3 regions of the Bacillus sp. 01N42_2 genome follow, and region 2 is predicted to be linked to each of the others. Evidence: riboswitches for the same ligand, from Rfam matches in the RefSeq annotation. Region 2 holds a riboswitch; each other region holds the start of a gene.
What was found. Region 2 has a riboswitch for thiamine pyrophosphate ahead of tenA (thiaminase II). Riboswitches for the same ligand answer to the same signal wherever they lie in the genome.
Positions count from the first base shown of each region.

Region 1: linked by a shared signal. The riboswitch ahead of AC1DN5_RS06750 (ECF transporter S component) and the one ahead of tenA (thiaminase II) in region 2 are both predicted to bind thiamine pyrophosphate.
Region 3: linked by a shared signal. The riboswitch ahead of AC1DN5_RS05710 (acetylornithine deacetylase) and the one ahead of tenA (thiaminase II) in region 2 are both predicted to bind thiamine pyrophosphate.

Region 1 is NZ_JBFTRO010000002.1:607,580-614,078, forward strand. It holds gene AC1DN5_RS06745 (glycosyl hydrolase family 18 protein) at 1-1,139, opposite strand, end outside; TPP riboswitch at 1,288-1,401, shown strand; gene AC1DN5_RS06750 (ECF transporter S component) at 1,583-2,182, shown strand; gene AC1DN5_RS06755 (ABC transporter ATP-binding protein) at 2,169-3,806, shown strand; gene AC1DN5_RS06760 (energy-coupling factor transporter transmembrane component T family protein) at 3,781-4,542, shown strand; gene AC1DN5_RS06765 (STAS domain-containing protein) at 4,588-5,421, opposite strand; gene AC1DN5_RS06770 (S8 family peptidase) at 5,641-6,499, shown strand, end outside.
Region 2 is NZ_JBFTRO010000005.1:256,291-267,879, reverse strand. It holds gene cotY (spore coat protein CotY) at 1-38, shown strand, start outside; gene cotZ (spore coat protein CotZ) at 187-630, shown strand; gene AC1DN5_RS13620 (CotO family spore coat protein) at 688-1,269, opposite strand; gene fabI (enoyl-ACP reductase FabI) at 1,367-2,143, opposite strand; gene thiD (bifunctional hydroxymethylpyrimidine kinase/phosphomethylpyrimidine kinase) at 2,273-3,085, opposite strand; gene AC1DN5_RS13605 (thiazole biosynthesis adenylyltransferase ThiF) at 3,108-4,118, opposite strand; gene thiG (thiazole synthase) at 4,115-4,885, opposite strand; gene thiS (sulfur carrier protein ThiS) at 4,882-5,085, opposite strand; gene thiO (glycine oxidase ThiO) at 5,082-6,191, opposite strand; gene tenI (thiazole tautomerase TenI) at 6,175-6,792, opposite strand; gene tenA (thiaminase II) at 6,770-7,477, opposite strand; TPP riboswitch at 7,563-7,671, opposite strand; gene AC1DN5_RS13575 (monovalent cation:proton antiporter family protein) at 7,725-9,569, opposite strand; gene prpE (bis(5'-nucleosyl)-tetraphosphatase PrpE) at 9,795-10,544, shown strand; gene AC1DN5_RS13565 (RluA family pseudouridine synthase) at 10,577-11,470, opposite strand; gene AC1DN5_RS13560 (NAD kinase) at 11,485-11,589, opposite strand, start outside.
Region 3 is NZ_JBFTRO010000002.1:402,754-414,342, reverse strand. It holds gene AC1DN5_RS05735 (S8 family serine peptidase) at 1-2,485, shown strand, start outside; gene spoIIGA (sigma-E processing peptidase SpoIIGA) at 2,701-3,630, shown strand; gene sigE (RNA polymerase sporulation sigma factor SigE) at 3,688-4,407, shown strand; gene sigG (RNA polymerase sporulation sigma factor SigG) at 4,548-5,330, shown strand; gene AC1DN5_RS05715 (ABC transporter ATP-binding protein) at 5,457-6,254, shown strand; TPP riboswitch at 6,259-6,367, shown strand; gene AC1DN5_RS05710 (acetylornithine deacetylase) at 6,439-7,719, shown strand; gene AC1DN5_RS05705 (YlmC/YmxH family sporulation protein) at 7,780-8,031, shown strand; gene pgeF (peptidoglycan editing factor PgeF) at 8,184-9,020, shown strand; gene AC1DN5_RS05695 (YggS family pyridoxal phosphate-dependent enzyme) at 9,027-9,719, shown strand; gene sepF (cell division protein SepF) at 9,716-10,174, shown strand; gene AC1DN5_RS05685 (YggT family protein) at 10,181-10,459, shown strand; gene AC1DN5_RS05680 (YlmH family RNA-binding protein) at 10,521-11,291, shown strand; gene divIVA (septum site-determining protein DivIVA) at 11,386-11,589, shown strand, end outside.

The DNA of each region.
Region 1 (6,499 bases), on a different contig from region 2:
ATGCTCCGCACATCCTCGAACCATACTTCATGCGTTCTTCCATTTTCATCCGTATACCGGAAGTAAGGGGAACGATCCCTCTGAGAGTAGCGGATCACTGATTGATATTTCATGGCGGTTTCCATGGCGCGCTGATTGGAGATCGCCGATCCGATCGTCCCGGGGCGGTACGGAATCACCCAATCATATCCGTACAGCGGCACACCGAGAATCACCTTTCTTCTCGGCACCCTGCTGATGGCAAAATTGATGGTTTCTCTGACCTCCGTCAAAGGCGCTACGGGTCCAGGCTCACTGCCGGCATGGTGCCAGTCGTACGCCATGATGAACATATAATCGACGACGGCTCCGATTCCGCCGTAATCATATCCCCTCAGCCACGGCACCGCTTCATTTGTTTTCGCCGGAACCGATATCGTTAGCGCGAGCTGATGCTCTGAGAGCCTGGTTTTTAACTGCCGGAGAAATCCTGTAAACAGGTCCCGGTCGGCTTCCCTGATCCGTTCAAAATCAATATTGACACCGCCGTATCCCTTTCTTACGGTCAGGTAGACGATATTATTGACGAGGTTCGTTCTCGCCGTCGGGTTCTGCAGGACTTGATGGGCTAATTCCGGGCTGAACCCTCCTTCTGTCAGATTCGTGATAACCGCAAGCGGCCGCACCCTGTTTTGCCATGTGGTTTCTATCGCGGTTCTGTCGTTTAAATCATTCATGATATCTCCGTTCGGGCCAAAATGATATTCAAACAAAGAAATCGCCGATGAATAGGGTGCAAAATCATTAATGAGCTCTCTGTCCGCTTCAGGTGTCCGAATGACATAAAATTGCAGGGTTCCCGCCAGATAGTTGGAGATAGCCGGAATTCTCACTTTCAAACCCGGCCGCAGCCGGTTCGGCGGAATATCCGGGTTTGCCTGCATCAGCTGCATCTGCGGCACATAAGTTTTACTTGCGATAACGGCATACGTATCATTCGGCTGAACCGTATATTCATTAAGAGGGATCAAAAGCGCCTGCCCCGGAACGATATTCGTTTCCTCAAGCCCGTTGACGCTTCTGATGCTGTCAACAGGGTATCCGTACTTTCTGCTGATGGAAAATAACGAGTCGCCAGACTGCACTGTATGAACAAACATAGATGTCCTCCGTTTCCTTTTGATCAAAAGGGCTCTTCTTATCTTTATGAATGATCTTCCGGTCCGATTCCAAACTCTGTTTAGAGAAAGGCTGTTTACAAATCAGACATGATCAACTATGATGATGTCATCATAAAAAACTGTATAGGAAACGCACTAGGGGTGCTGTTATCGGCTGAGATAAAACATGCGGCAGGCGTGTTTTGATCCCTTATAACCCGATCTGGATAATACCAGCGTGGGGAAGTGCAGATTGACCGGAGCGCAGGGTTTTTTCCATGCGTTTTCGTTCTGCTGCTGCATATTCCCTCGGATATGCAGTTTTTTATTTTTCATTAAAAAACGGGGGAGGACACTGCAATATGAAACTTACGATCAATCGTCTTTCGTAAAATCAACTCTTTCATACATACGACTATCCGATAAGAAAGCAGGAGATCACAATGAAAAATTGGAAAATGAGAGAAATTGTCGTCATGTCCGTCATCAGTGTTGTATTTGCTGTCGTTTATTTATTATCAACTCATGCAAGCAATATAGCGGCAGGGTTTTTCGGCCGGATGAGCTACGAACCGATTTACGGTATTTGGTTTATCGTCTCGGTGATTGCCGCCTACATTATTCAAAAACCGGGAGCGGCGCTCATTTCTGAAATCATCGCCGCGTTTGTGGAGTGTTTACTCGGAAATCCGTCAGGGCCGATGGTAATTCTGATCGGCATCGCGCAGGGAATCGGTGCGGAAGCGGTCTTTTTTGCGACACGCTGGCGGGTGTATACCCTGCCCGTGCTCCTTTTATCCGGTATGGGGTCTTCTGTTGCGAGCTTCATTTATGACTTGTTCATTTCCGGATACTCTGTTTTGAATCCGGGTTTATTAGCCGTCATGCTTCTCATCCGCCTGGTCTCAGGTGCGCTTCTTGCCGGCCTTCTCGGCAAAGCAATCAGTGATGCGCTGGCTTACACAGGGGTGCTGAACGGCATGGCGCTCGGAAAAGAATTCAAGAAGAAAAAGAAACAGGTGAATCAAGATGCAGGCATCTGAACCCCTTCTATCGGCCCGCCGTCTTACCTTTTCTTATGAGCAGGATGAGAAGCCGGTTTTTCAAGACGTGTCATTTCAGCTCCGCAAAGGAGAACGGGTTTTATTGCTCGGGCCGAGCGGATGCGGCAAAAGCTCGCTCGCACTTTGTTTAAACGGTCTGTACCCGGAAGCTTGCGATGCGGTTCAAACGGGAACCGTTTCCTTATACGGAACACCTCTTTCGGACCTGTCAGAACCCGCCGCCCGATCCATCGGGGTCGTGTTTCAAGATCCGGATCAGCAGTTTTGCATGCTGACGGTTGAAGATGAAATAGCCTTCGGTCTGGAAAATTTGCAATATACAAAAGAAGAGATGGACTTAATTATTGAGGACGTTTTGGAAAAATTAGAAATCACTCATCTGAAAACACGGACGATCGCCTCGCTGTCAGGCGGTTCAAAACAAAAGGTCGCGCTCGCCTGTATCATTGCGATGGAACCGGAACTCATTATTTTAGACGAACCGACGGCACAGCTTGATCCATATTCCGTGCGTGAATTGGTGCGGCTGATCAAAGAACTGCAGGCCCAAAAAGGCTTCGGACTTCTTGTTATCGAGCATCAGCTTGATCATTGGGCGCCGTGGATGGACAGGACAATTGTCCTTGACGGAACGGGTCAGAAAGTGATGGACGGAGAGACGGGCGCGATCTTTGAAACAAAACTTGAAGAGCTGACGCAGCTCGGCATTCCGATTCCGCGGGTGATCTCATTGCAGGAGCACGTCAGCATTCCTTTTACATTGTGCAAAGAAAGACTGTTTCAAGAACCTGTACCGCCCTTTCCCGGCCCCCGGCCCGCCGCGCTTTCGGCAGAGGACGCGCTGAGTGTTCACGGGCTGTCATTCATAAGAGGAACAGACATCATTTTTCAGGACGTGAGCTTTTCCGTAAAAAAAGGGTCAATCACCGCGATTGCCGGCCCTAACGGAACCGGAAAATCAACGCTCCTGTCCGCCGCGGCCAAGCTCATCCGTCCTGTGAGCGGAGACATCAAAATAGACGGCAGACCGGTAGATTCCTATTCGGAAAAAGAGCTTCGGCGGCTGATGGGGTATGTTTTCCAAAATCCTGAACACCAGTTTGTCACAGATTCCGTCATTCAAGAGCTGCTGTTCGGCTTTGAAAACGGTCAAGCCGCAAAGGAGAAAGCTCTTCAGCTCTTAACCCGGTTCGGCCTGAGACGCTATGCCTCACAGCATCCATTCTCTTTAAGCCAAGGACAAAAACGCAGGCTCAGCGTCGCCACGATGCTTATGCATCAGGTGAAAGTTTTGCTGCTTGATGAACCGACTTTCGGGCAGGACGCAAAAACGGCGCGTGAGTGCATGCTGATGCTTCAGGAGATCCAAAAGGAAGGAACGGCCGTTTTAATGGTGACACATGATATGGAGCTCGTCTCAGATTATGCCGATACGATCCTTGTGCTCTGCGGCACGAAGCTGGTGTACCGCGGAACGCCCGACTCATTGTTTTCTGATCATATCGGAATCGCGGAGCGGGCGCATTTAGCTTTGCCCCTGCGGTATGAATGGATGAAACACGACAGGAGGCGGAGAAATGAACCTGCGGCTGGAGGCTGTTAACCCGTCAATTAAGGCGGCGGCTGTTTTGTTATGCGTTGTTATGCTTTCGTTTATTTATAACCCGTACACGCCTGCTTTGTTTTATATTATCATTGCCGGAGGCGTCCTCTTGGCGGGACGTGTGCCGCTGAAAAAATGGCTGCTGTTTACGGTTCCGTTTGTCATTCTTGCCTTCGGTTCTTTATGGACAGCCGTCGTATTCGGAAACGTCCCGACAACCGAAAGCAATCTGCTGTTTAAGCTCGGACCGATTGCCGTCAACAGTGATAATGCGGCGCTCGGGATTTCTATCGCGTTTCGTATTTTATGTTTTTCCGCTTTGTCGATGATGTTTCTTTTCACAACCGATCCGATTCTGTTTATGCTCAGTCTGATTCAGCAATGTAAGCTCCCGCCGAAGCTTGCTTACGGCGTGATCGCCGGGTTCCGGTTTCTTCCTCTTCTGAAAGATGAAATCCTGATTATCAGACAGGCGCACAGAATCAGAGGCGCGGCATCTGATTCCGGGCTGAAAGGAAAGCTCTTTGCCTTCAGGCGCTTTACCATCCCGCTTTTGGCAGGCGCCATCAGAAAGGCGGAACGCACAGCGATCGCAATGGAATCTAAAGGCTTTACAGGGAGCCGAAACCGCACGTTTTACAGAACGGTTACTGTGCGCCGCGCCGACTGGTTCTTTTTCATGCTCGTGCTCCTTTTATTCGGCGCAAGCTGTCTCATTTCACTGTTGTTTGTATAAAAACAGGCCGCCGGAGTGATTCGGCAGCCTGTTCTTATATGTATGTTACTGATGATAATTGAGAGCCTGGGCGAGGTTGGATTTAACCGTAATATCCGAGAAATTAATGCCGAGCTGTACGGCGGTTTGGGCAATTTCCGGCCTGATCCCGGATAAAGTGGACGAAACGCCGATCAGGTTCAGCGCTTCAATTAATTTAAAAATCTGGTGCGCCACCATTGTATCGACAACCACTACGCCCGACAAGTCGATTAACAGATGCTCAATCAGCCGGTTTGCACATGTACTCAGCGTATTTTCAAGAATGTATTTGGCGCGTTCCGTGTCAATATTGCCGACAAGCGGCAGAAGCCCCGTCCGATTGCTCAGCGTAATAACCGGCGAGCTTAATTCTAAAATCATTTCTCTTTGCGCATTCAGCTGCATTTTCGAATTATATTCGGCGTGATCGACAAAGGTGTAAATCGTAAAATCAAATACTTGAACGATTAAATTCTCCCATCTCTTCCTTTCTCCCTCGGCAAACGAAGATTCATGTTTATCGGCAAACGCATCATAATAACTGATGTACAGTCTCCGGTTTCTCATGAATTCACGGACCACATACTGGACCGGGGTATCCAGATGCTTCTGGTCTTTCGCAAGCTCAATCACCCATCGCTCGAACTCTTCTAAAAATTCTTTTTCCGGCATGATATACATTTTATTAATATGCCGGTAAAATTCTTTATCTTGCTCCATCAGCTCTTCTATGATGACGGGATTTGTCAAAGAGTAAATCGAATTCGGATCCGAATCTTCCATCGTTTCAATCCATTCTTTCGCAATTTGATCCACCCGTTCGGAAAAATAGTCGTACAATGCTTCACTTATCTTCATACCTCTTCTCCTTTCCCATTTCCAATTATAGCGTCAGCTGGTGCCGAATCAAAATAAAAGCCGTTGAACCATCCAATTATTTGAAATTATTTAGTGCAATAGATTGCGCCTTTTTTATGAAAATGCTTCAAATGACTCTTTCCGAACGGCATAATCTGCCATAAAATAGTAGCAACACCCTTGAATCCACTCGCAAGCATAAAAAAGGAGGGCTTTTTTATGAATGGTGAAATGCGGTTGATTCCTTATGTCACGGATGAGCAGATCATGGATGTGAACGAGCTTCCTGAGGGTATTAAAGTGATTAAGGCGCCAGAATTGTGGGCAAAAGGGTTTAAAGGAAAGGATATTAAAATCGCGGTGCTTGATACAGGCTGCGACATTAATCATCCTGATTTGAAAGACCGGGTTATCGGCGGAAAAAACTTCACCGATGATGACGAAGGCAAAGAAGACGCGATTTCCGATTACAACGGCCACGGGACACATGTTTCCGGAACGATTGCCGCCAATGATTCAAACGGCGGAATTTCAGGTGTTGCGCCGGAAGCGAGCCTTTTAATCGTTAAAGTTCTCGGCGGTCAAAACGGCAGCGGCAAATACGAATGGATCATTAACGGCATCAACTACGCCGTTGAACAAAAGGCGGACATTATTTCCATGTCACTCGGCGGACCGAACGATGTGCCTGAACTGAAAGAAGCCGTCTCAAATGCGGTAAAAAGCGGTGTACTGGTCGTTTGCGCAGCAGGAAATGAAGGTGACGGAGACGAGCGGACAGAAGAACTGTCGTATCCGGCCGCTTACAACGAAGTGATCGCCGTCGGATCAGTCTCAATCGCCCGTAAATCGTCAGAATTTTCAAACGCAAATAAAGAAATTGACCTCGTGGCGCCCGGAGAAAACATTCTCTCCACCCTTCCCAACCATAAATACGGGAAGCTGACGGGCACTTCAATGGCCGCCCCGCACGTGAGCGGAGCGCTGGCCTTAATAAAAGGGCTTGAACAGGACTCGTTTCAGCGGACGCTTTCTGAAGCCGAAATTTATGCCCAGCTTGTGCGGCGTACTCTTCCTT
Region 2 (11,589 bases):
GGCCTGCGCCGCACAAAGAGAAAAAGCATCACGGATAGTCATTGATTCGCATCTTTTCTAAAGAGGAATCCCCTTCCAACTTTCTATTACAGATGCAATCATCAGCCCGCCCGGACGCCCGGGCGGCTGACTCTCCGATATCGTTTAATCCGGTGCCATTTAAAACGTGAAGTCAGGAGGGAAATTATGAGCAAGAATACAACATACTGTGTGCGTGAAGCGGTGGAAAATATTGAGGACCTGCAAAATGCGGTTGAGGAAGATTGCCCGGCCGGATGCTATTCCAACCTTTTATCGCCGGGTTTTTCATTAGGCGATACAGTGCCGTTTGTGCTTTTCACTTCTAAATCATCGCCGTTTATCGCTTTCGGAAATGTCGGCGAGCTGGATAACGGTCCGTGCTTTAATACTCTTTTTTTCAGAGTTGAAAGAGTCTGTGACGGCTGTGCCACATTAAGCCTGCTTATTGCTTTTGACGAACATAAGCACATCCTTGATTTTACAGATAAAGATTCTGTCTGTGATGTATTCCGTTTAGAAAAAACAAACTATTGCGTTGAAGTCGATCTTCACAGCTTCTGCGCCATCAATTGCCTTAGCCCGAGATTGCTGAACCGCACACATTCTTAACCGAAAAGCATAAAAATAAGCTGCCGGAGTAAAGAATTCAGGCAGCTTTTTGTATGGTTAAAAACCGAGCGGATGCAGCGAGGTGATATCGCTGATGGCAAGCTCAGCAGGCGCACCGTTGCTCGTCGTCCTCAAATAGATGGCATCATTTTTTCTGCCGACGATTACGCCTCTGTAAGTTTTCCCGTTGGCTTCTATCAAACAAAGCGCCCGGGGCATATTATGCGGCAGTTTCGTTAAGAAATCAATTTTTTCAAGAATGGACATTCTGCTCATCGGCTTTTTCACGCGCTTTGGCGGGACCCTCTCCTCCGAGGCGTCATTGTGAACCGCTTCAGGCTCTTTTTCTGCGGCGTCGGGCTCAGCAGCATCCTGCACTTGCGCCGGAATTTCTTGTGCGGCTTCCTCTGTTCGGCTGTGCTGTTCAGGTGTCTGCTTTTCTGGTTCGGCAGGCGCTGCTTCGACAGGCTGAGTCTTACTTTTTTCCTCCTGTCTTCCTTGCGCAGGCTCTTCTATAGGCAGCTGAGGTGTTTTCCTTTTGATTAATATATCCTGCATTGATGATTGCGTGTCTGAATAATCCGGCTGCACAATATACATGAGCGGTTTTTTGTCCGCGTTTCTGTTTTGTTTTGACATCTTCATCCCTCCGATTCTGTCATGTTTTATCTATATGACGGAATGATTAAAATCAGAAGAAAGAAAAAGCAATCCCTAAAAAGGGACTGCTTGTCAATTAACGTGCGGTAATATGGAAACCGGAATCAACGTGAAGATTTTCACCCGTGATGCCTCTTGACAGATCACTGAACAAGAATGCGGCCGTGTCACCCACTTCTTCAGGTGTTGTCGTGCGGCGCAGCGGCGCGCGCTCTTCGATTTCCTTCAGGATAGAATTAAAATCACTGATTCCTTTTGCAGAAAGCGTGCGGATCGGTCCTGCTGAAATGCTGTTGACGCGGATGTTTTCTTTTCCTAAGTCAGCCGCTAAATATCTGACACTTGCATCAAGAGACGCTTTTGCAACACCCATTACGTTATAGTTTGAAACGACGCGCTCGCCGCCGAGGTAAGTGAGTGTGACGATGCTGCCGCCTTCAGTCATGATCGGACGAGCCGCTTTTGCGACCGCTGTCAGAGAGTAAGAACTGATGTTATGCGCAAGCAGGAATCCCTCACGGTTCGTATTTAAATATTCACCGACAAGCTCCTCTTTGTTTGCAAATGCGATGCAGTGCGCAATGCCGTGAATCACGCCGACCTGCTCTTTAATGCTCGCAAAGCAAGTTTCGATCTCAGCGTCATTTGTCACATCACACGGAAGGATGAGAGAATCATTTCTTTCTAATGTAGCCGCAAGGTCATGAACTGATTTTTCCAATCGCTCCCCTGCGTAAGTGAAAATGAGGCGCGCTCCGGCTTCATGAAGCGAGCGGGCGATTCCCCAGGCGATACTGCGTTTATTGGCAACGCCCATCACAACGATGTTGCGGCCTTCTAGTGAGAAATTCATATGTATAAAGCCTCCTGTAATCGTCTTAAAGACATAATTTAGTACCTGATCTTAATTTTTATCATATCATAACCTTGTCCAGATTGAAAGCATGGGAAAAAGACCGCGGGGTGTTGAAGCGGTCTCTTTTTATCTCGTCTGCAGGCTGTTTCTTTTATAGGCAAAATGATTTGTCGGCCCGTGTCCAGCTCCGATGCCGAGCGTATGTTCCACGGCTTCACGCACAAAGTTGGCAGCTGTCTCAAACGCAGCTTGAATATGTTTTCCTTTTGCGGTTTCCGCCGTCAGCGCAGCCGCAAATGTACAGCCCGTTCCGTGGGTGTGTTTCGTATCAATATAGGCGTGACTGATTCCGGTAAAAGATGAACCGTCAAATAATAAATCAACGATTTTCCCCTGTTCAGGCTGGTGTCCGCCTTTTATGATGACGTTCTTTGCGCCAAGCTGACAAAGGCGTTCGGCCGCTTTTTTCCGGTCTTCAAACGTACGGATTTCCATTCCGGTCAATGCCTCAGCTTCCGGAACATTCGGCGTAATCGCATAACTGCGCGGAATTAACAGCTCTTTTAACGCGGCCTGTGCTTCCTCACGCAGCAGGGATGCGCCTCCTTTGGCAATCATGACGGGATCGGTGATGAGATGCTCCAGTCTGTACTGATCCATTTTTTGCACAATTTCCGCAATCATCTCCGCGCTCCACAGCATTCCCGTTTTTATCGCGTCAGGCCGCAGATCTTCCGCCACCGCGTCGATCTGGCTGCCAAGCGCTTCCCGGGTGAGCGGGTAGATGCCGTGAACCCCCAATGTATTCTGGGCGGTTACCGCTGTAATGGCTGACATCCCGAAGACGCCGAGCTCCTGAAAAGTTTTCAGGTCCGCCTGTATACCGGCCCCTCCTCCTGAATCTGACCCGGCAATCGTCAATGCTTTGCAAATGCTCATGCTGTTTTTCTCTCCTTTCGCATTATCCGATCCATTTATGATAAAAGGATTTCGCTCTGCTGATGTCACTTGTGCCGTGAATTAATGCTCTGCCGTCACGAAACAGAACCATCTTGAAACTGTCTGTCGTGAAAGAAATTAAATACGGATTGGCCGAAACGTCAAGCCCGGCCCGTCTGAGCTGTCCCGAAAGCCTTTGCAGATCAAACGGCTCTGAGATTCCTGTTCTGATCTGTACCGTGTTTCTCCCGCACAGAACAGCAGCTTTTGACTGATTCTCGTAAGATAAAAACGGAAAATCGTTCGTGCCGCAGCTTGGGCAATCCGCTTTCTTGAGACGGGCAACGTTTATTTCGGACCGTTCATTTTTCCACAAATCAAACGAGCGGAGAACATGCTCAACAGGTCCGCCTGTTAACAGCTTCAGCGCGTCTGCAGTCTGAAAAACAGCCGCCTGTAATACAGCCGGACTGATAATTCCCGCCGTATCACATGTCATACCGCCTAAAGGCAATGTCTCAAGCAGACAGTGAAGGCACGGCGTGACACCGGGAATGACGGTAAAGGAGAGTCCGTAGCTGCCGACACAGGCGCCGTACAGAAAAGGAATTCCTTTCTGTACAGCCGCATCGTTCACAATCAGCCTCGTTTCAAAGTTGTCAGTCGCGTCAATGATAAGAGATGCGTCACAAATCAGTCCGGGTGCGTTTTCCGCAGTGACATCCATGACAAATCCTTTCACATCTACATCGCTGTTTATGGATTTAAGCCGTTTTTCAGCTGCCGCGGCTTTCGGCATTTCCTGTCTGACATCATCTTCGGTATAAAGCTGCTGGCGCTGGAGATTACTCCACTCCACATAATCTCTGTCAGCGATCGTTACCTTCCCGACCCCTGCTCTGACAAGCATCTCTGCATTTGCCGCACCAAGCGCACCCGCGCCGATAACCACGGCATGAGACGACCGGAGCTTCTCCTGTCCGGAGGGACCGATCGGCTGATACAGCTCCTGTCTGGAATATCTGTCCGTCATACCGGAAGACCGTCCCGCGGACTGCTTGCAGTTCCGTAATCTTTCACCGGAATCCGCCCGGCTTCATAAGAAAGGCGGCCCGCTTCTACGGCAAGCTTCATCGCCCGGGCCATTTTGACCGGATCATCAGCGCCTGACACAGCGGTATTTAATAACACGCCGTCAGCTCCGAGCTCCATCGCGTAGGCGGCGTCTTTTGAAGATCCGAGACCGGCATCAACAATGACCGGCACCTTCGCCTGTTCAATGATAAAGGAAAGATTCAGCGGATTTAAAATTCCCTGACCGGAACCGATCGGTGAAGCGCCCGGCATAATAGCATGGACTCCGAGCTCCTCAAGACGCCTTGCGAGCACGACATCATCTGACGTATACGGAAGAACGATAAATCCCTCTTCAAGCAGCTGCTCTGATGCTTTCAGCGTTTCAACCGGATCAGGCAAAAGTGACCGGCTGCAACCGATGACTTCCACTTTTATCATGTCACAAAGTCCTGAAGCTTTGGCAAGCCTTGCGATTCTGACCGCCTCTTCAGCCGTTGCGGCGCCGGCTGTATTCGGCAGAAGCGTGTACTTAGACAAATCAAGCTGTTCGAGAAAGTTTGGCTGAGACTGTTCAAAGATGTTCATCCGCCTCACCGCAAAGGTTAAAATATTTGATTCCGAGACGGCCACCGCCTCTTTCTGAATCTCAAAACTCGGATATTTCCCCGTTCCTAACAGCAATCTTGACTGAAACTGTTTCCCGCCTATTGTTAACATCCTCATCCGCCTCCTACAAAATGGACAATTTCTATGACGTCGCGATCACATAAACTTGTGTTTTCATAATTCTTTTTTTCGATGATTTCTTTATTTCTTTCTACAACTACGATTCTTTGATCAAGCTGATACGATTCAAGCAAATCCTGAACCGTCCCCTCTTTTCGATTCCAATCAATTTGTTTTCCGTTCAGCTGAAGAATCATATTTGAACAGCCTCCTTGCGATCAATTCGAAACGCTTCTACCCATTCATGTTTAACCTGTCTTCCCAGGATCATATCCCGCACCATTTCAGCCGTTGCCGGAGCTAACAGGATGCCGTTTCGAAAATGGCCGGCGGCGAATATGATGCCGCTGTTATCAGGATGCCGCCCGATAAACGGCTTTCCGTCTTTTGTTCCCGGCCTGAGCCCCGCCCAAAAACGGTCTATTTTCATATGTTCGATGGCGGGAAGCATGGTTTTCGCTTTCGCAATGATAGCCTCAATCCCGCCGATGTCAGGCGTGTCGCTCCAGTCGCCCTGTTTCATCGTGGCGCCGATGACAAGCCGCCCGCTTTTTCTCGGAACGACATAACAATGATCATGGTAAAGGGTTTTGGTCAGCGGGATTTCGTCATTCCACACAGAGAGGCATTCTCCTTTCACAGGGAAAAAAGGCTGTCCCAAGCCGAGCTGGCTGAAAAACCGGCCGCTCCATACACCGCTGGCAACTGCGACTTTGTCAGCATAAACATCCCCACCGGACGTTGTGATGCAGTATTCTCCGTTCACCCGTTTTACGGAAGTGACTTGTGTATGCTCACATATGTCAGCGCCATAACGCCGCGCCCCTTTTGCATATGCTTTGCAAACATAGTAAGGTTCGACATGGACATCGTCTTTTATAAAATATGCGCCGAGAATGTCCTTTGAAGTGTAAGGCTCTTTTTCAAGAACCTCCTCCGCTGAGAGCCAAGTGACGGAAGATAAATCATCCATTTTCCGTAAACGGGTCATGTCTTCTTCTGTATACGCCAGTTTAAGCATTCCGCCGTTATGGCGCCTGATATTAATGCCGCTGGCTTCCTCAAGCTCTTGCCCCGCCGCTTCATACAGTCTTTGGCTGTGCATAGCAAAATCAAAAAACGCATCCCGGTTTTCACATTCCGCGTGAGCGCCAAGCATTCCCGCCGCAGCGCTTGTCGTTTTTCGGCCGACTTCCCCGGCTTCAAACAAGACAACGTTCTGCTGCGTCTTCGCCAGCTCATAAGAAATGGCGCATCCGATAATTCCGCCCCCGATAACCGCCGTATCATAGTGCTTCTTCATAATCAGCCTCCTTCACCGCGCGTGCATACCGTTTTGCCGCCTCCTCAGGATTTTCAGCTGAGAAAATGCCTGACATGACAGCAATTCCGTCCGGTTTCGCCTGCTTTGTGAGCTGGATCGTCTGCAGTGTCATTCCGCCGATTGCAATGACGGGGATGGAAAGCGTGCGTTTGATCTCTGAAAGCAGGCTGATGCCTCTTGCTTCAAGTCCTTGTTTACATTCCGTTTCAAACACATGGCCGAACACCACATAATCCGCATCTTCCTTTTCAGCTTGGATGGCTTCTTCCAGCGAATGAACCGAACGTCCGATATGAAGATGGGGAAATCTGCTTCGCACCTGCTTTACGGAAAAGCTGCTGGACGGGAGCTGAACACGGTGTATATTGGCAAAAAACGCGATATCCGCCCGATCATTGATGATCAATTTGTCCTTATCCGCACCGCCTCTTTTCAACAGTGACAAAAGCTGCATGATCTCTCCTGCTGTTTTATCCCGCTCACGGATATGGATAAAGCTTACTTCGCGCTGAATCGATAGAATATCCTCGGCCAGCTCGGCAACGGGTTTGCGATTATCAGTTACGGCGTGCAGCTCCAAAGGATTCCACCTCTTTTCCGCCCTTCTCGGACCAGCCTTCTTTTTGATAAGCCATTCCCCAAAATTGATATTCATAATAGCTTGAAATCACAAAATTCTCTTTCATTTTCGCGCGGATTTCCTCTGTGCTGTTTTCAGCAATCTCGTCAAAACGGCTGATCTGTTCTTCGACCTGCTGTCTGAACCAGTCTCCGCCGTATGTACCGATCCATTTTTCGTAAATCGGATGTTCCGGTTTACATTCCTTTAAGCGTTCGCCGACTTCATAATAAAGCCAATAGCAGGGCAGAAGCGCGGCTAAAATTTCTCCAAAATTCCCGCTCATCACCGATCTGTACATATGAGACGTATAAGAATAGGCTGTCGGCGCCGGCTTAAATGCCGCGCGCTCTTCTTCTGTAATCCCTAAAATCTCCGTAAATTCGCGGTGCAGCGCCATTTCCGCTTCATATGTGCCTTGAGCGTGGCCCGCCATCCTTCCCGTCGTAAACAAGTCTTCGGCATATGCGGCTGCAAACGCCTGAACTTTTGCAAAATGCGTCAAGTAGTAGGAATCTTGCAGTACATAATAACTGAAACGGTCTAACGGCAGGCTTCCGTCACCGATCCCTGTTACAAACGGATGAACAAAGCTTCCGTCCCACCATTCGGCTGCCGCCAGTCTGCATTCTTCAGAAAATGTCATAAAGTTTTCCCCCCTGATAAAATAAAAAAACCACTTTCCCGCATCGGAAAAGTGGTTTGGAATTTATCTGGATAAAAGGAACCCGAAAAATACCGCTCCACTTCCCTACGCAGGTCTGAACCTGTTCAAGTTATGAGGGTCTAAAAGTCTCACTTTTATCTCAGCCCTTATGAAGGACACCCCTAGTGGTCATACGATTGATCATTTACTTGTTATGCCTTCTATCTTATCACGAAATGCAATTTGGTCAAGCTTCAAGGATTTTTCTCAGCTCCGACACGTAGTTGCGCGAGCCCGTAACGATGAGACGGTCTCCTGTTTTCAGCCTCGTGTCCCCATGCGGAACGATGCTGTCCACACCTCTGAAAATCCGAACGAAAATCACATCGCCCATCAGCGGAAATTCGCGCAGAATAATGCCGTTATACGCCGTATTTTCCAGATTGATCTGATAAAGCGAAGACTCTTCATTCGTTAGAAGGTTCATCACGCCCGGCGCCTCAATTAATGCGCGCAAGAGCGTCTTTGTAGACAGAAGGATAGAAAAAATACTGATGCCCTCTTCCTTCAGTTTTGTTTCATGTTCAACCGAGCCGACGCTTGCGATGATGCGCTCAGTCCCTTTCTCTTTCGCCATTAAGGCGATTTCAGCGTTCACATCTTCATTTCCCGTCGCCACGACAAGAATATCCGTTTTAAAAATACCGTGCGACTCAAGCGTGCCGGGCTCGTAATCAGAAATCGTTTCAACAGAAAAAACAGATTCCGCAAGCTTTTCCCCGGCATTTTCCTGATACACATGGACGACCCGCACATCATATTCCTCATCAGGCAGCTCCAGCGTCACCGGAAGCGTCATTTGGTTGGCGCCGATAAATGTAATGCGCTTCTTTTCCTGCGGCGCACTTTGCCGCTTGAATAATTTTTTAAAGCCGACCGGTGTGATGATGCTGGCGATAACCGCAACCAAAGTCAGCGCGCCGGACATATTGGCGCTGATAATGTGAAGCCTTTCTCCGATCGTAGCCGCCGCGATAACAAGCGACAGCGTAGAAGTCAGCAAAAACCCCGAAGCAAACACGGTTCTTTTGTCATACCATTTCTTTAAATAAAACACCGGGAATATTTTGCTGATAAACAGCGCAAGCAGAAGCAGCGGAATCATCGTCAATGTTTTCGGATCTTGGAAGAGCGTCCATATGTCCAGCTTCACCCCGACCATGACGAAAAAGATCGGAATTAAAAACCCGTAGCCGAATGAATCCAGCTGCTCCACCATTTCTTTATTCGGCGACAGAAGCGATACCAAAACGCCTGCTAAAAATGCACCGAGAATATTTTCCGCCCCGAGAGATTCCGATAAAGCGACAAGCACGATAATCAGTGTAAAAATGGCTCGCGTGCCGATCTGGACGGTGCCTTTAGACATCGACTGCACAAACGAGCGGTGTTTAAAGATCCTGCCGAAGAAATACAGCACCACCCCCGCGGCAAAGAGAATCAGAAGAAGCCACATATTTCCGCTGTCTTCCCCGTAAAGAGAAGAGAAGAAAGCGAGCAGAATCATCGTAGCCAAGTCCGCAATAACGGCGACAAGCAGAATGATCTGGCCGATATTGGAATTCATGATCCGTTCTTCCTTTAAAGTCGGAACGACCACACCGAGTGATATTGTCGAAATAATAAGCGTCATTAAAAACGCGTTTTGAATAAAACCGGCTAATACAAAGGCATAGGACAGCAGCAATGATAAAATAAAGATGCCGAAAAATATGATCAATGCGGCAGAAAACGTATTGGGTGCTTCCTTGCCGTTCGGAAGGAATTGTTTTTTCTTCCCTTTCTCAAATGACGAAAAGTCAATTTCCAATCCGCTTAAAAACATTAAAAAGATAAAGCCGAGAACAGACAGCGTCTCCAGCCACGTGTCTCCCTGAACGACGAGATTCAGGCCGCTTTTTCCGATAATAAGCCCCATGATGATTTCCGCGACAACGACCGGAATGCTGAGCTTAAACCGATGTAAAAGGAGCGGCGTCAAAAAAGCGACGATCAGAACGACGACTAAAGAAGCGACTGATGTGTGTTCCATTTGTAAATACCTCCTTAAAACAAGGGTTATAAAAGCCCGCTTAAAGCGGGCAATACCTTACTTTTTTTAAAAACATAACGCATATTCTAACAAGGCTGGCGGCGAAAAAAAAGTGATAAGGCATTATTTCTTCAAATTCTTTTTTAATTTGTACCAAAACAGCGTAATTAGGTAAAGGAATTAGTCCCATAATAAATAAAAAACCGGAAAAGGGAGGCTGACAGAATGGCTTATGACATCATCAGCGATATACACGGATGTTATGACGAAATGATCGCGTTAATGCAAAAGCTCGGATATGAAGTGAAAGACGGAATGCCCGTCCATTCTGAAGACAGAACGCTAGTCTTTGCGGGAGATTTAACAGACAGAGGCCCCAAATCCGTAGATGTGATGCGTTTCGTGGCAAAAGCATATGAAAAAGGCATCGTCCGTTATGTCCCGGGAAATCATTGCAACAAACTGTATCGTTACTTAAAAGGAAACCCCGTAAAAGTGATGCACGGACTGGAAACGACGGCAGCCGAACTGAAAGAGCTGTCTTTCGCCGACAGAACGGAAGTCTCCAGACAATTTATCCGATTATATGAGTCAGCGCCGCTTTATGACATTTTACATAATGGCGATCTCGTTGTCGCCCACGCCGGCATAAAAGCTGACGATATCGGTAAATACTCGCGTAAGGTAAAAGAATTTGTGTTGTACGGCGATATCACGGGTGAAACGTATCCCGACGGCAGACCTGTCAGGAGAGACTGGGCCGCCGCCTATGAAGGGAAGGCATGGATTGTTTACGGCCATACCCCGGTAAAACGCCCCCGGATCGTCAACCGTACAATCAACATTGATACAGGATGCGTCTTCGGGAATCAGCTGACAGGCTTTCGCTTTCCGGAGCATGAAACCGTCTCTGTTGAAAGCTCAATGCCTTATGATGCTTCACGCTTTCGCGAAGATCAAGGCAGTCAGACATGAAAAAAGCCCGAAACCGGTAAACGGTTCGGGCTTTACAAATGTTCAATCAATGTTTTCATATCGTCAGGAACGGGGGCATGAAAAACGAGCGTTTCTCCTGTTATGGGGTGTACGAATGAAAGCTGCTCACTGTGAAGCGCCTGCCGTGCAATTCCCTCGTTTTTCCCGCCGTACAGCGTATCACCGACTAACGGATGGCCAAGGTAACTCATGTGCACCCGGATTTGATGGGTCCGCCCCGTCTCAAGCCGCAACTGCGCAAGCGTAAACACACGTCCGGTTTTTTCCGTTTGAAAATGCGTTACCGCTTCTTGTCCCTCCGGCGTTACCATCCGCTCAATAATGCTGCCGGGTTTTCTGCCGATTGGCGCGTCCACCGTTCCTTCTTTCTGCTGCATGACGCCGTGTACGACAGCGAGATACTGCCTGCTGACAAGCCCCTTCTTCTGCGCTGCCGACAAAAGAGAATGAGCAAGCCGATGCTTGGCGATCAGCATCGCTCCCGACGTATCCCTGTCAAGACGGGTGACGAGATGAACCGTCGACTGTACGCCGCTTTTTAAGTAATGGCTGATCACTCCGTTAGCGATGCTTTCCGACGGGTGTTCCCGTGATGGAATTGAGGAAACAAACGGCTGTTTATTGACCACCAGCACATGGTCATCTTCATAAAGAATGTCAAGCGGAACCGGCTCAGGCAAAAGCGTTTCACTCACATGCTCCTTTGGGAATTCAATCTTAAGCACATCCCCTGCCGCTAATACGGCGCGGACGGTTACATGCTCTCCATTGACAAGAAGATCTCCCCCGCCGAATTTAATGTCAGCGAGAAGCCGTTTCGAAATGCCGAGCTGTGCCGTATATTCTTTTACCGTCATGCCGGCTTCCCGGGCTGAAATATTCTTTTGGATAAAAAAGTTGTTCAATCCGTTTCCTCTTTCTATTCGCCTTTTCCGATAAAGGAATCCTGCACTCTTTTCCAAAACGGAAAAGGGCGGAATCTTGCAAATCTGACTTTTTCATTTGCCACCCGGCATAGAATAGA
Region 3 (11,589 bases), on a different contig from region 2:
AACGGGCAGCACGGTAAGTTATAAATGGACAATAAAAGATTTCGGGGGTCATTCTGCAGAATCTGATACGTACCGGGCTGACGTAAAACCGAGCATTACGGCGGGGTACAAAGAAGATTTTGAATCACAGCCGGCCGGCTGGTCCAGTTACGGGACACATGACCAATGGGAATGGGGGATTCCGAGTTCAGGCCCCGGCGCTGCATTTTCCGGAGATAAAGTGTATGCGACGAATCTGTCCGGACCGTATGCCGATTCGGCCAATATGAATTTAGTGATGCCTCCGATCCAGGTTCCAGATTCAGGACGGTTGTTTTTGCAATTTAAAAGCTGGCACAAGCTCGAAGAATTTTTTGATTACGGGTACGTGTTCGTTCTGCCGGAAGGAAAATCGAATTGGGAGCAGGCAGCTGTTTACAATGGTGACTCCGCAGGATGGAATGATGAAGAAGCAGACTTATCCGCGTATAAAGGCCAAAATATAAAGCTTATGTTTAATATGCAGTCAGACGAAGTACTCAATGAAGACGGATGGTATATTGATGACGTCCGGCTTTCAAGCAGCCCTCTCGGCAAGGCGGCCAAAAAAAGCAAACACAATAGACAAACACCGCCCGGACATCTGAAGAAAAAAGCCGTCAGTCCGAAACTGGCCAAACCGGCGGTGAAATCATCCGGAAAACCGGTGAAACGTGAAACGAATCTCCTGCCGCTCAGAGCGCAAATCAGTGTCGCCGAGACGGGGAAATCCGTGTATTCCGACCCCGCAACCGGAAGCTACAGCCTGTCTCATAAAGCGGGAAACTATACGCTGAAAGCCGAGGCATACGGATTTAAACCCGCTGCAAAACAAGTTTCTGTTCAAGCAGACAAAACCGCACAGGCAGACTTTACACTGGAACAAATGCCGTCCGGCACGCTAAAAGGAACCATCACCAATCAGTCGACAGGCGAACCGGTGGAAGGGGCCGCGCTTTATGTAGTGGAGGACGCTGCAATTGAGCCTGCGGTGACAAATGACAAGGGTGAATATTCGCTTCGGGCGTACGAAGGCTCATACACCATTAAAGTAGCCGCAAAAGGCTTTTACAACAGCGAATTTTCTGTTGACATCAAAGGGGATGCTGAAAAAAACGCCAAGCTTAAGCCGTATATCGGCTATGAAGGGGAAATTGCTTATGATAACGGGACTGAAGAAGCCGGACTGTCCTATTTTAAGGCAGGCAGCAAATCTGCCGTTAAGATGACGCTTAAAGACGGAAAAGAACACGGTATGCTGACAGGAGGCCTCTTTAAATTTTGGGGCGCGGACTGGCCTGATCCGGGCGGTACCGAATTTCAAGCAGAAGTATATGATGCATCCGGCCCTGACGGGAGCCCGGGCAGCAAAATTGCCGGCCCGTTCCAAGCTGAAGCGCTTCGAAACGGAAAATGGACCAAAGTGGATCTCAGCTCAAAAGGAATCGAGGTCGGAAAGGATTTTTATCTTGTGCTCCGCCAGACGAAACCCGATCCTTATTCACCTGCCCTGTCATCTGACGACGGCAGTCCATATTCGAACAGAAACTGGCAATACCTCGACGGCAGCTGGTCAAAAGCCGATAAATCAGACGGAAACTTTATGATCAGGGCTTTAGTCGACTACGAAGCTTCCGTGCCTGAGATCACGTCGCCTGTTGACCGGTCATTTACAAACAAGAAGTCAATCACGGTGCAAGGAACGGCTTCGCCAAGAACCGCAGTCCGCCTGACCAATAACGGTAAAACCGCCGCTGAAACGAAAGCAGATGCAGACGGCCATTTCCAGGCTGATGTCACACTGCGTAAAGATGCCAATCGGCTGACGGCGGCATCTGTGACGGACAAGGGATCAACCGATGAGTCACGCCCTGTCACGGTCATACTCGATCAGGATAAGCCGGATGTGACGATTGACAGTCCGGCAAACGGAGATAAAACAAATAAAGAAGCGGTGACTGTAAAAGGAAAAGCTTACGACGCCCATTTAAAATGGGTGAAGGTGAACGGCAAAAAGGCCGAGGTGAGTGACGGCTCTTATCAAGCAAGAATCCTTTTGGAAAACGGCAGCAACGAAATCAAAGTCACGGCCTCAGACGAAGCGGGTAACAAAACAACGAAAAAGACGGTGATTGATGTCAATTATCACGCTCCCGTCATCTCCGGATTGGTTCCCGGAGCGGATAAAAAATTAAAAGCCGGAGAATCAGTGAAAATCGCTTTTTCAAGCGGGAAGAAATTAGACGCCTCATTCGTGATCCGTATGCCTCTGACAAACGCCCGGGCAGGGACCCAAAACGCGACGGAGCTTCCGCTGAGAGAAATTTCTCCGGGACGATATGAGGGTTACTGGACGGCGACTTCTTCCATCAAAGCAAGCGGAGCAAAAATTGACGTTATTGCAAGAGATGATTATGGAAATGAAACGAGACAGACAGCAAAAGGAAAACTTTATATCAATGAGTAAAACAGAGCGCTGCCGGGACACGGCAGCGCTTTTTTGGCTGAGACGGTCAATAGGAAATCAATCTCTTCGACCCTCGACAAATAAAACGGTTATCCCTTAAAAATTGTACTTTCCCCTCAACATTAATTGACAGACTTTCCCACAGAGCTTGCTTTATACTTATGAAACAAGAGAGAGAAACAGATATGTAAGACAAAAGAGGAAAGGGGTCAGATGTGAAAATCTATCTGGATGTCATTTGGCTGTTGAACTTTTGTTTTGATTCTCTTTTGCTTTTATTAACCGCCTTTATTTTAAAACGCCAGGTGAAAAAAAGAAGAGTGGCCGCCGGCGGTTTCATCGGATCAGCCATTGTGCTTCTGATGTTTACGCCTGTTTCTCCCTTTGTAGAGCATCCGGCGGGAAAAATGGCATTTTCAGTTGTCATCGTGCTTACGGCTTTTGGCTTTAAACGGTTTCGGTACTTTTTTCAAAATTTGTTCGCCTTTTATTTCGCGACCTTTCTCGTCGGCGGGGGAATGATCGGCGTACATTCCCTGCTGCAGACAGAATCAATTGTAAAACACGGCGCCATGGTTACGAGCCAGACCGGCTTCGGCGATCCGATCAGCTGGATATTTGTTGTCATCGGATTTCCGGCCGTATGGTTTTTTTCGAAAAAGAGAATCGAAGACATCGAGACGAAGTCCATTCAGTACGATGAACTTGTCATGGTTCAGGCAGAATTCAGCGGACAGACAATCCGCGCAAAAGGCCTGGTGGATTCCGGGAATCAGCTGTATGACCCGCTGACAAAAACGCCGGTCATGATCCTTCACATTGACAAATTCGCTCCGATTCTCAGTGAAAAGGAAACGGACATCATCAAATCTGCCAGTCCGCTTGAAGTGATAGAGCAGCTTGATGATTCATTCCGCCATGCGGATAAGCTGAGGCTGATTCCATACAGGGGCGTCGGCCAGGACAATCAATTTTTACTCTGTTTAAAGCCGGATTACGTCACGATTATAACGAAAGACGAGATGATTGCATGTGAAAAATGCCTGATCGGCATCAGCGCGAAACAATTATCAGCGGACGGTGAATTTGACGGAATCGTTCACCCGAAGATGCTGACCGGGAAGGCTGTGAAGCATGTATCCTGACGAAAAGTCTGTTATTCATCATACTCAAAACGCATTGTATTTAGAAGGGGGAGGAAGATGAAAAAACTTAAGCTGCGTCTGACATATTTGTGGTATAAATGGCTGATGAAACTCGGACTGAAAAGTGATGAAGTATATTACATAGGAGGAAGCGAAGCGCTGCCGCCGCCTTTGTCTAAAGAAGAGGAGCAGGTGCTCTTATTAAAGCTGCCGAGCGGGGATCAGGCGGCGCGGGCCATCCTGATTGAGAGAAACTTACGCCTTGTCGTTTACATTGCCCGCAAATTCGAAAACACCGGCATCAATATCGAGGACTTAATCAGCATCGGCACAATCGGTTTGATCAAAGCGGTAAACACGTTTAATCCGGAAAAGAAAATCAAACTCGCAACCTACGCGTCGCGATGTATTGAAAACGAAATTTTGATGTACTTGCGCCGAAACAATAAAATCCGTTCAGAGGTGTCCTTTGATGAACCGCTGAACATTGATTGGGACGGAAACGAACTGCTGCTTTCGGATGTGCTCGGCACAGATGATGATATTATTACAAAAGACATTGAAGCCAATGTGGATAAAAAACTTTTGAAAAAAGCGCTTGAGCAATTAAATGATAGAGAAAAGCAGATCATGGAACTGCGATTCGGGCTTGTCGGTGAAGAAGAAAAAACACAAAAAGATGTAGCCGATATGATGGGGATTTCACAATCTTATATCTCCCGGCTCGAAAAGCGGATTATTAAAAGACTGAGAAAAGAGTTTAACAAAATGGTGTAAAATTTTTTCCATCTGACGGTCCTTACTGCTGCAAGGATTGCCGGCGCCGGATGTTTATTTCTGTAAAATAGCGGTGCATATTTTTCCCACCCGAGGAGATACTTAACGTTGTACAGCAGCTCCTAGTGGGAGGGAAAAACGTGTCAAGAAATAAAGTCGAAATTTGCGGGGTGGATACCTCCAAATTACCGGTGCTCAAGAATGAAGAGATGAGAAAGCTGTTTAAGCAATTGCAGGATGAGGGCGATGATTCAGCGAGGGAAAAGCTTGTAAACGGCAATCTGCGCCTTGTCTTAAGCGTCATTCAGAGGTTTAACAACAGAGGAGAGTATGTTGATGACTTATTTCAGGTCGGCTGCATCGGACTAATGAAATCCATTGATAATTTTGACCTAAGCCATAATGTTAAGTTTTCAACATACGCTGTACCGATGATTATCGGAGAAATCCGCAGATATTTGCGGGATAACAATCCGATCCGCGTCTCGAGGTCGCTTCGCGATATCGCATATAAAGCGCTTCAAGTAAGGGAGCGGTTAATCAGTGAGACAAGCAGGGAGCCGACAGCAGAGGAAATCGCCAAAGTTCTTGAAGTGCCCCATGAAGAAATTGTGTTTGCCCTTGACGCCATCCAAGATCCGGTATCACTGTTTGAGCCGATTTATAATGACGGCGGCGATCCGATTTACGTGATGGACCAGATTAGCGATGAGCGCAATAAGGATACACAATGGATTGAGGAGCTCGCTCTGAAAGAAGGCATGAGAAGACTGAACGAACGGGAAAAAATGATTTTGCGAAAGCGCTTTTTCCAGGGGAAAACCCAAATGGAAGTCGCAGAAGAAATCGGCATATCCCAAGCTCAGGTCTCAAGGCTTGAAAAGGCAGCCATTAAACAAATGAATAAGAATATCCATCAATAACGGAGAAAGCCTTTAAACATTGTTTTAAAGGCTTTTTTCGTGCGCCGGTTTACGTTTGCGAAAAAGTGATGTATTCTAATGTGTAAAAGTTTTAAGAAAATTGAAACAAATAACGGGGGAACTGCAATGATTTTACAGCTGGACAATGTGTCATTAAAAAGAAACGGCCAATGGATTTTGAAAGATATCAACTGGCGCGTTGAGAAAAACGAAAATTGGGTGCTGTTCGGACTGAACGGAGCCGGAAAAACAGCCTTGCTGAATATGTTATGTTCTTATTACTTTCCCACTTCAGGAGAGATGCAGGTGCTCGGTCATCAATTCGGCAAAACAGAGCTCGGTGACAGGCTCAGAAAAAAAATCGGTCTTGTTTCAGCGGGTCTGCAGCACAAATTATATGCCGCGGATTCCGCTTTTGAAATCGCCCTCAGCGGCGCGTACGCTTCAATCGGGCTTTATGAAACACCGAGTGAACAAGTGAGGGAAAAAGCGATCGGTCTTCTGAAAGATTTAGGCGCCATCAGCTACGCGGACAGACGGTATGAAACGTTATCTCAGGGGGAAAGGCAAAGAGCGCTGATTGCGCGGGCGCTTATGGCTGATCCGGAACTGCTGATTTTGGATGAGCCCGTGACGGGTCTCGATTTTATGGCAAGAGAGCAGCTGCTGGATACGATAACGTCGATCGCTGAAAAAGAAAATGCGCCGTCCATCCTTTATGTCACTCATCATGCTGAAGAAATTCTGCCGGTATTTGATCAGGCGCTGCTTTTAAAACAAGGCGAGGTGTTCGCTGCCGGGAAAATCAAGGACATGCTTTCTGACGAGCGGCTTACAGCGTTTTTCGATATGCCTGTCAATGTCTTATGGAACAACGGCCGTCCATTTTTAACGCGTGCAAAAGCGGCATCATCCGTCAAATAAAATCAATTCACCCTGGGGGTGCTGCTGACATGCAGCTGAGAGAGACGTTGGTCTCAACTCTTAACGGACCTGATCCGGATCATGCCGGCGGAGGGAAGCGGTGAAAAAAGCGGAGGAAAATCCGTTTTTACCCGTTTCATTTGATGAAACGGGTTTTTTAATACAGCAAAAGGAGAGATGTTCAATGAACCAGCTTGACATGCTGCTGCAGCAGGCGGATAAACGGCGGGACGATTTAATACATATTGCTGAAAGGTTGATTGCTTTTCCGACACCGGCTCCGCCTGCAAGAAATACAGCAGAAGCTCAGAAGTGGGTGGCCGGATTTTTAAAAGAAATGGGCTGCTCGGTCGATATGTGGGATGTGTACCCGGAAGATCCGAACGTAGTCGGTGTTTTAAAAGGGACAGATTCAAGCGGGCATCAAAGCCTGATTTTAAACGGACACATTGACGTAGCCGAAGTCAGGGATGAAGACTGGGACTCTGACCCGTTTCAGCCGCTCGTTAAAGCCGGCATGCTGATCGGAAGAGGCGCCGCTGATATGAAAGGCGGATTGGCGTGTGTTCTATTTTCTCTGAAGCTGATACATGATGCAGGCATTGAGCTTGCGGGCGACCTCATTGTACAGTCTGTGATCGGAGAAGAAGTCGGCGAGGCGGGGACGCTGGAATGCTGCAAACCCGGCTATCACGCGGATTTTGCGGTTGTCGCGGATACGAGCAGCCTGCATATTCAAGGGCAGGGCGGAGTCATCACCGGCTGGATAGAATTGAAAAGCAAACAAACATTTCATGACGGCATGAGGCGCAATATGATTCATGCGGGCGGAGGCACATTCGGAGCGAGCGCAATCGAAAAAATGGCGAAAATCATCACTGCCTTGGGAGAGCTGGAACGCCACTGGGCAGTAACGAAAAGCTATCCCGGCTTTGCGCCAGGCACCAATACGATCAACCCCGCCGTTATTGAAGGGGGAAGGCACGCAGCGTTTGTCGCCGATGAATGCCGATTATGGATTACTGTCCACTTTTACCCGAACGAAACGCACGAACAAGCTGCGGCAGAAATCGAAGACTATATCAATCGTGTCTCTGACGGTGATCTGTGGCTCAGGGAAAACAGGCCGGTATTCAAATGGGGCGGGTCTTCCATGATTGAAGACAGAGGAGAGGTGTTCCCGGCGCTGGAAATCGACCCGGACCATCCGGCCGTTTCTGTTCTGGCGGAATCGCACTCAGCCGTCAAACAACAGGAGCCCGTCATTGATGTTTCCCAAACCGTAACAGACGGAGGATGGCTTTATCATGCCGGGATTCCGAGCGTCATATACGGACCCGGCGATTTAAAAAACGCCCATTCCGTAAACGAAGAAGTGTCCGTCGATGAGCTGATGGACTATACGAAAATCATGCTGAGATTTATCCACACCTGGTGCAGCCGCAAAAAAGATTGCCCGATGTGACAAGGTTCAGCCCGGCCGCTCATATAATAGGAAAAAGAACGGGCAAAGGGCGTGATACAAATGATCAGCATATCTGAATTTCAAATAAAAGATGTAGTCAACGTGTCGAACGGAAAAAAACTCGGAAGCATCGGTGATATTGATATTAACGTGACAACGGGAAAAATTCAGGCGATTATTTTAGGCGGCAGCGGAAAAGTTCTCGGTTTTTTCGGAAAAGAAGAGGAAATGATCATTCCTTGGCGAAATATAGTTAAAATTGGGGAAGATGTCATCTTAGTGCGTGTAAACGAACCAAAGGGGGGAGCATAATCCTCCCTTTACTTGTAAAAAGCCGGAAATCTCAATGTTTCCGGCACATTTATTTATCTCATTTTTCAATCAGCCGCTAAACGTATGCTTAAAATTGTGTTAAAATGAGTGGGAAATTCGCTTTTTAATGTTTGTCGAAAGGTTGGATCTTCATGAATACATATCACCCGTTTAGTTTTACCACCCCCTCGGCACTCATGATAGAAGACTGGAACCGTGTGAATCAGCATAACACAAAGGTCATCGCCGGATTCACAACGAAAAACGGCGGTGTCAGCAATCCTCCGTATGAGTCATTAAATACCGGATTGCACGTCCGGGACGAAGCTCATGATGTTGTGAAAAACCGTGAAATCATAGCGTCCTTATGCGGTACTGATCTGGATTCCTGGGTATTCGCCGATCAGACACATGAAAACCGCGTCCGATGCGTGACAGCGGGAGATAAAGGAAAAGGGGCGAGAGACTATTCCTCCGCATTCCGCGGGACGGACGGGCTCTATACGAAAGATACAAATCTTTTTTTGGCCCTGTGTTTTGCAGACTGTGTGCCTTTGTATTTTTATGACCCGGTGAAATCAATGATCGGCGCTGCCCATGCCGGATGGAATGGGACGGTCAGACAAATCGGGCGCATCATGACGGAACGCTGGGTAACCGAAGAAGGCTCCCGCTTAACAGATATTCAGGCCGTCATCGGTCCGTCCATCAGCGCGGACAGCTATACCGTCGACGACCGCGTCATCAATGAAGTCCGGGCGCTGCCGTTTTCCGCAGAATCCGCCATACGCGAAACGGAAAAAGGCCGGTATCAGCTTGATTTAAAAGAGGTCAACCGCCTTCTTCTGATACATTGCGGCATTCCGGAAGAAAACATTTCAGTCAGCGGTTTATGCACCGAACAAGAGCGTGAACTATTCTTTTCACATCGCCGCGACAAAGGAAAAACGGGACGCATGATGTCCTTTATCGGAATGAAGGAGGCATAAGTTATCTTGCGTGTTGCTGATCAATTACGACATATAAACGAAAGAATAAACGAAGCATGTAACAGATCGGGCCGAAGCCCCGAAGATGTAACTGTCATCGCGGTTACAAAATACGTATCAGCCGAAAGGGCTCAAGAGGCCGTGGATGCCGGTATTACAAGTCTGGGAGAAAACCGGGATGCCGAGCTTATCCGTAAGCAGGATGTCATTAAAGGCAGCCCCGTGTGGCACTTTATCGGCAGTCTTCAGTCCAGAAAGGTGAAGGCCGTCGTTGACCGTGTATCTTATATACATTCCTTAGACAGACTGTCATTAGCTAAAGAAATTGAAAAACGGGCGCAGCATGCGGTTCGCTGTTTTGTGCAGGTGAATACTTCGCTTGAGCCGTCTAAGCACGGTTTGAAAACAGAGGAGGTCATTCCCTTTATCAGAGAGCTTTCTGAGTTTAGAAACATTTCTGTAGAGGGCCTGATGACGATGGCTCCCCTGACAGACGATACAGAAACGATCAGAGCCTGTTTCCAGCAATTGCGTGATCTGAGGGACCAGGTGCAGAAGCTGGACCAGACAAACGCACCGTGCCGGGAACTGTCAATGGGCATGTCAAATGATTATGAAATCGCTGTTGAAGAGGGCGCTACTTTTATCAGAATCGGCTCTTCATTAGTCGGAAATGAAACGGGGGGTGTAAACAAATGAGCATGAAAAATAAACTGAAAAACTTTTTCTCGATGGATGAGGAGGAGTACGAATACGAATACATTGAAACGGAGCAGGATCGTCCGGAAGAGCATGAACAGCAGAAAGATAAACAGAATGCCTACGCTCAGAAGCCTGCGGGCAAACAGAACGTAGTAAGCTTGCAAAGTGTTCAGAAATCCTCTAAAGTGGTGTTGAGTGAACCGCGTGTATATGCGGAAGCGCAGGAAATCGCCGATCATTTAAAGAACAGGCGGGCGGTTGTCGTCAATCTTCAGCGCATCCAGCATGATCAGGCAAAAAGAATCGTCGACTTTTTAAGCGGAACCGTCTATGCCATCGGCGGCGACATTCAAAGAATCGGTTCGGATATTTTTCTGTGCACGCCTGATAATGTCGATGTTTCCGGCACGATTTCGGAGCTTATAAATGAAGACGAACATCAGAGGTGGTAAAGCAGGATGATTCTTTATCAAATTTTTTCCGTTCTGAGTTATTTAATTTACATCTACTCGTTTGCCCTGATTATCTACATCTTTATGTCATGGGTGCCGAGTACGAGAGAAACGGCGGTCGGACGGTTTCTCGCATCGATTTGCGAACCGTATTTAGAGCCGTTCAGAAGGATCATTCCGCCCATTGCCATGCTGGATATATCCCCGATTGTAGCGATTATCGTGCTTCGGTTTGCCACGACGGGACTTTGGGGCCTATACCGCATGATCGCAATGTATACTTGAATGCGACAGTTTGATACGGGCTTGGCACCAGCCAAGCCTCTTTACATAGAAAGGAAAGAACATGAGCGATATTTACCAGCACTTCAGACACGACGAGCGGCCTTTTATCGACCAGGCGCTTGAATGGAAAGAGATTGTCCTGGACCAATATCGGATGAAGCTGACCGATTTCTTAGATCCGCGGGAACAGGTGATTGTAAAAGCCGTCATCGGCGATACGTGCGGTCTTGCCTTTTTCGGGGGATATGACAGAGCTGAGCGCAAACGCGCGATTTTATACCCTGAATATATGGAACCTGGACAAGATGATTTTGAGCTTCAGGCCTTTGACGTTCAATACGCTGAAAAATTCGTCAACATCGATCACCGCTCTCTTCTCGGATCATTAATGGGGATCGGCTTAAAGCGGCAGAAATACGGCGATCTGATTTTCTCAGAGGAGGCCGTGCAGCTTATCGTTTCCGGTGAAATCGCCGATTTTGTCGGCACTCAGCTGACCAAAGCGGGCAAAGCGCCGGTAAAGCTTGAGAAAATCGAGCTTTCGGCCCTTCACATTCCCGCTTCAGATGTCGAAATAAGGGATGACACGGTTTCTTCATTGCGCCTCGACGCTGTCTGCGCTTCGATGAGCAGGCAATCCCGGCAGAAAGCGCAGACCCTTGTGAAGAACGGGCTCGTTAAGGTGAATTGGAAAGCCGTTGAGGATCCGTCCTATCAGGTTGCTGAAGGGGACATGCTCTCGATTCGGGGCTTCGGACGATGCAGTTTGACAAAAGTAGACGGAAAAACGAAAAAAGACAAATGGAAAGTCACATTCGAACGGCAAAAATGAGTCGTTTTTTCAGATTTTTTCTCCATCTATGGCCGTATTTGTTTTATAATGTGAACTAGATAACCGTACTGAAATGTAAAATGGAGGTGGCAATATGCCATTAACGCCGAATGATATCCATAACAAAACGTTTACAAAAGGTTTTCGCGGATATGATGAAGATGAAGTAAATGAATTTTTAATGCAGGTCAGAAAAGATTACGAAATCGCACTCCGTAAAAAAACGGAGCTTGAGGCGAAAGTGAACGAGCTGGATGAAAAAATCGGCCACTTTGCCAATATTGAAGAAACGCTGAAT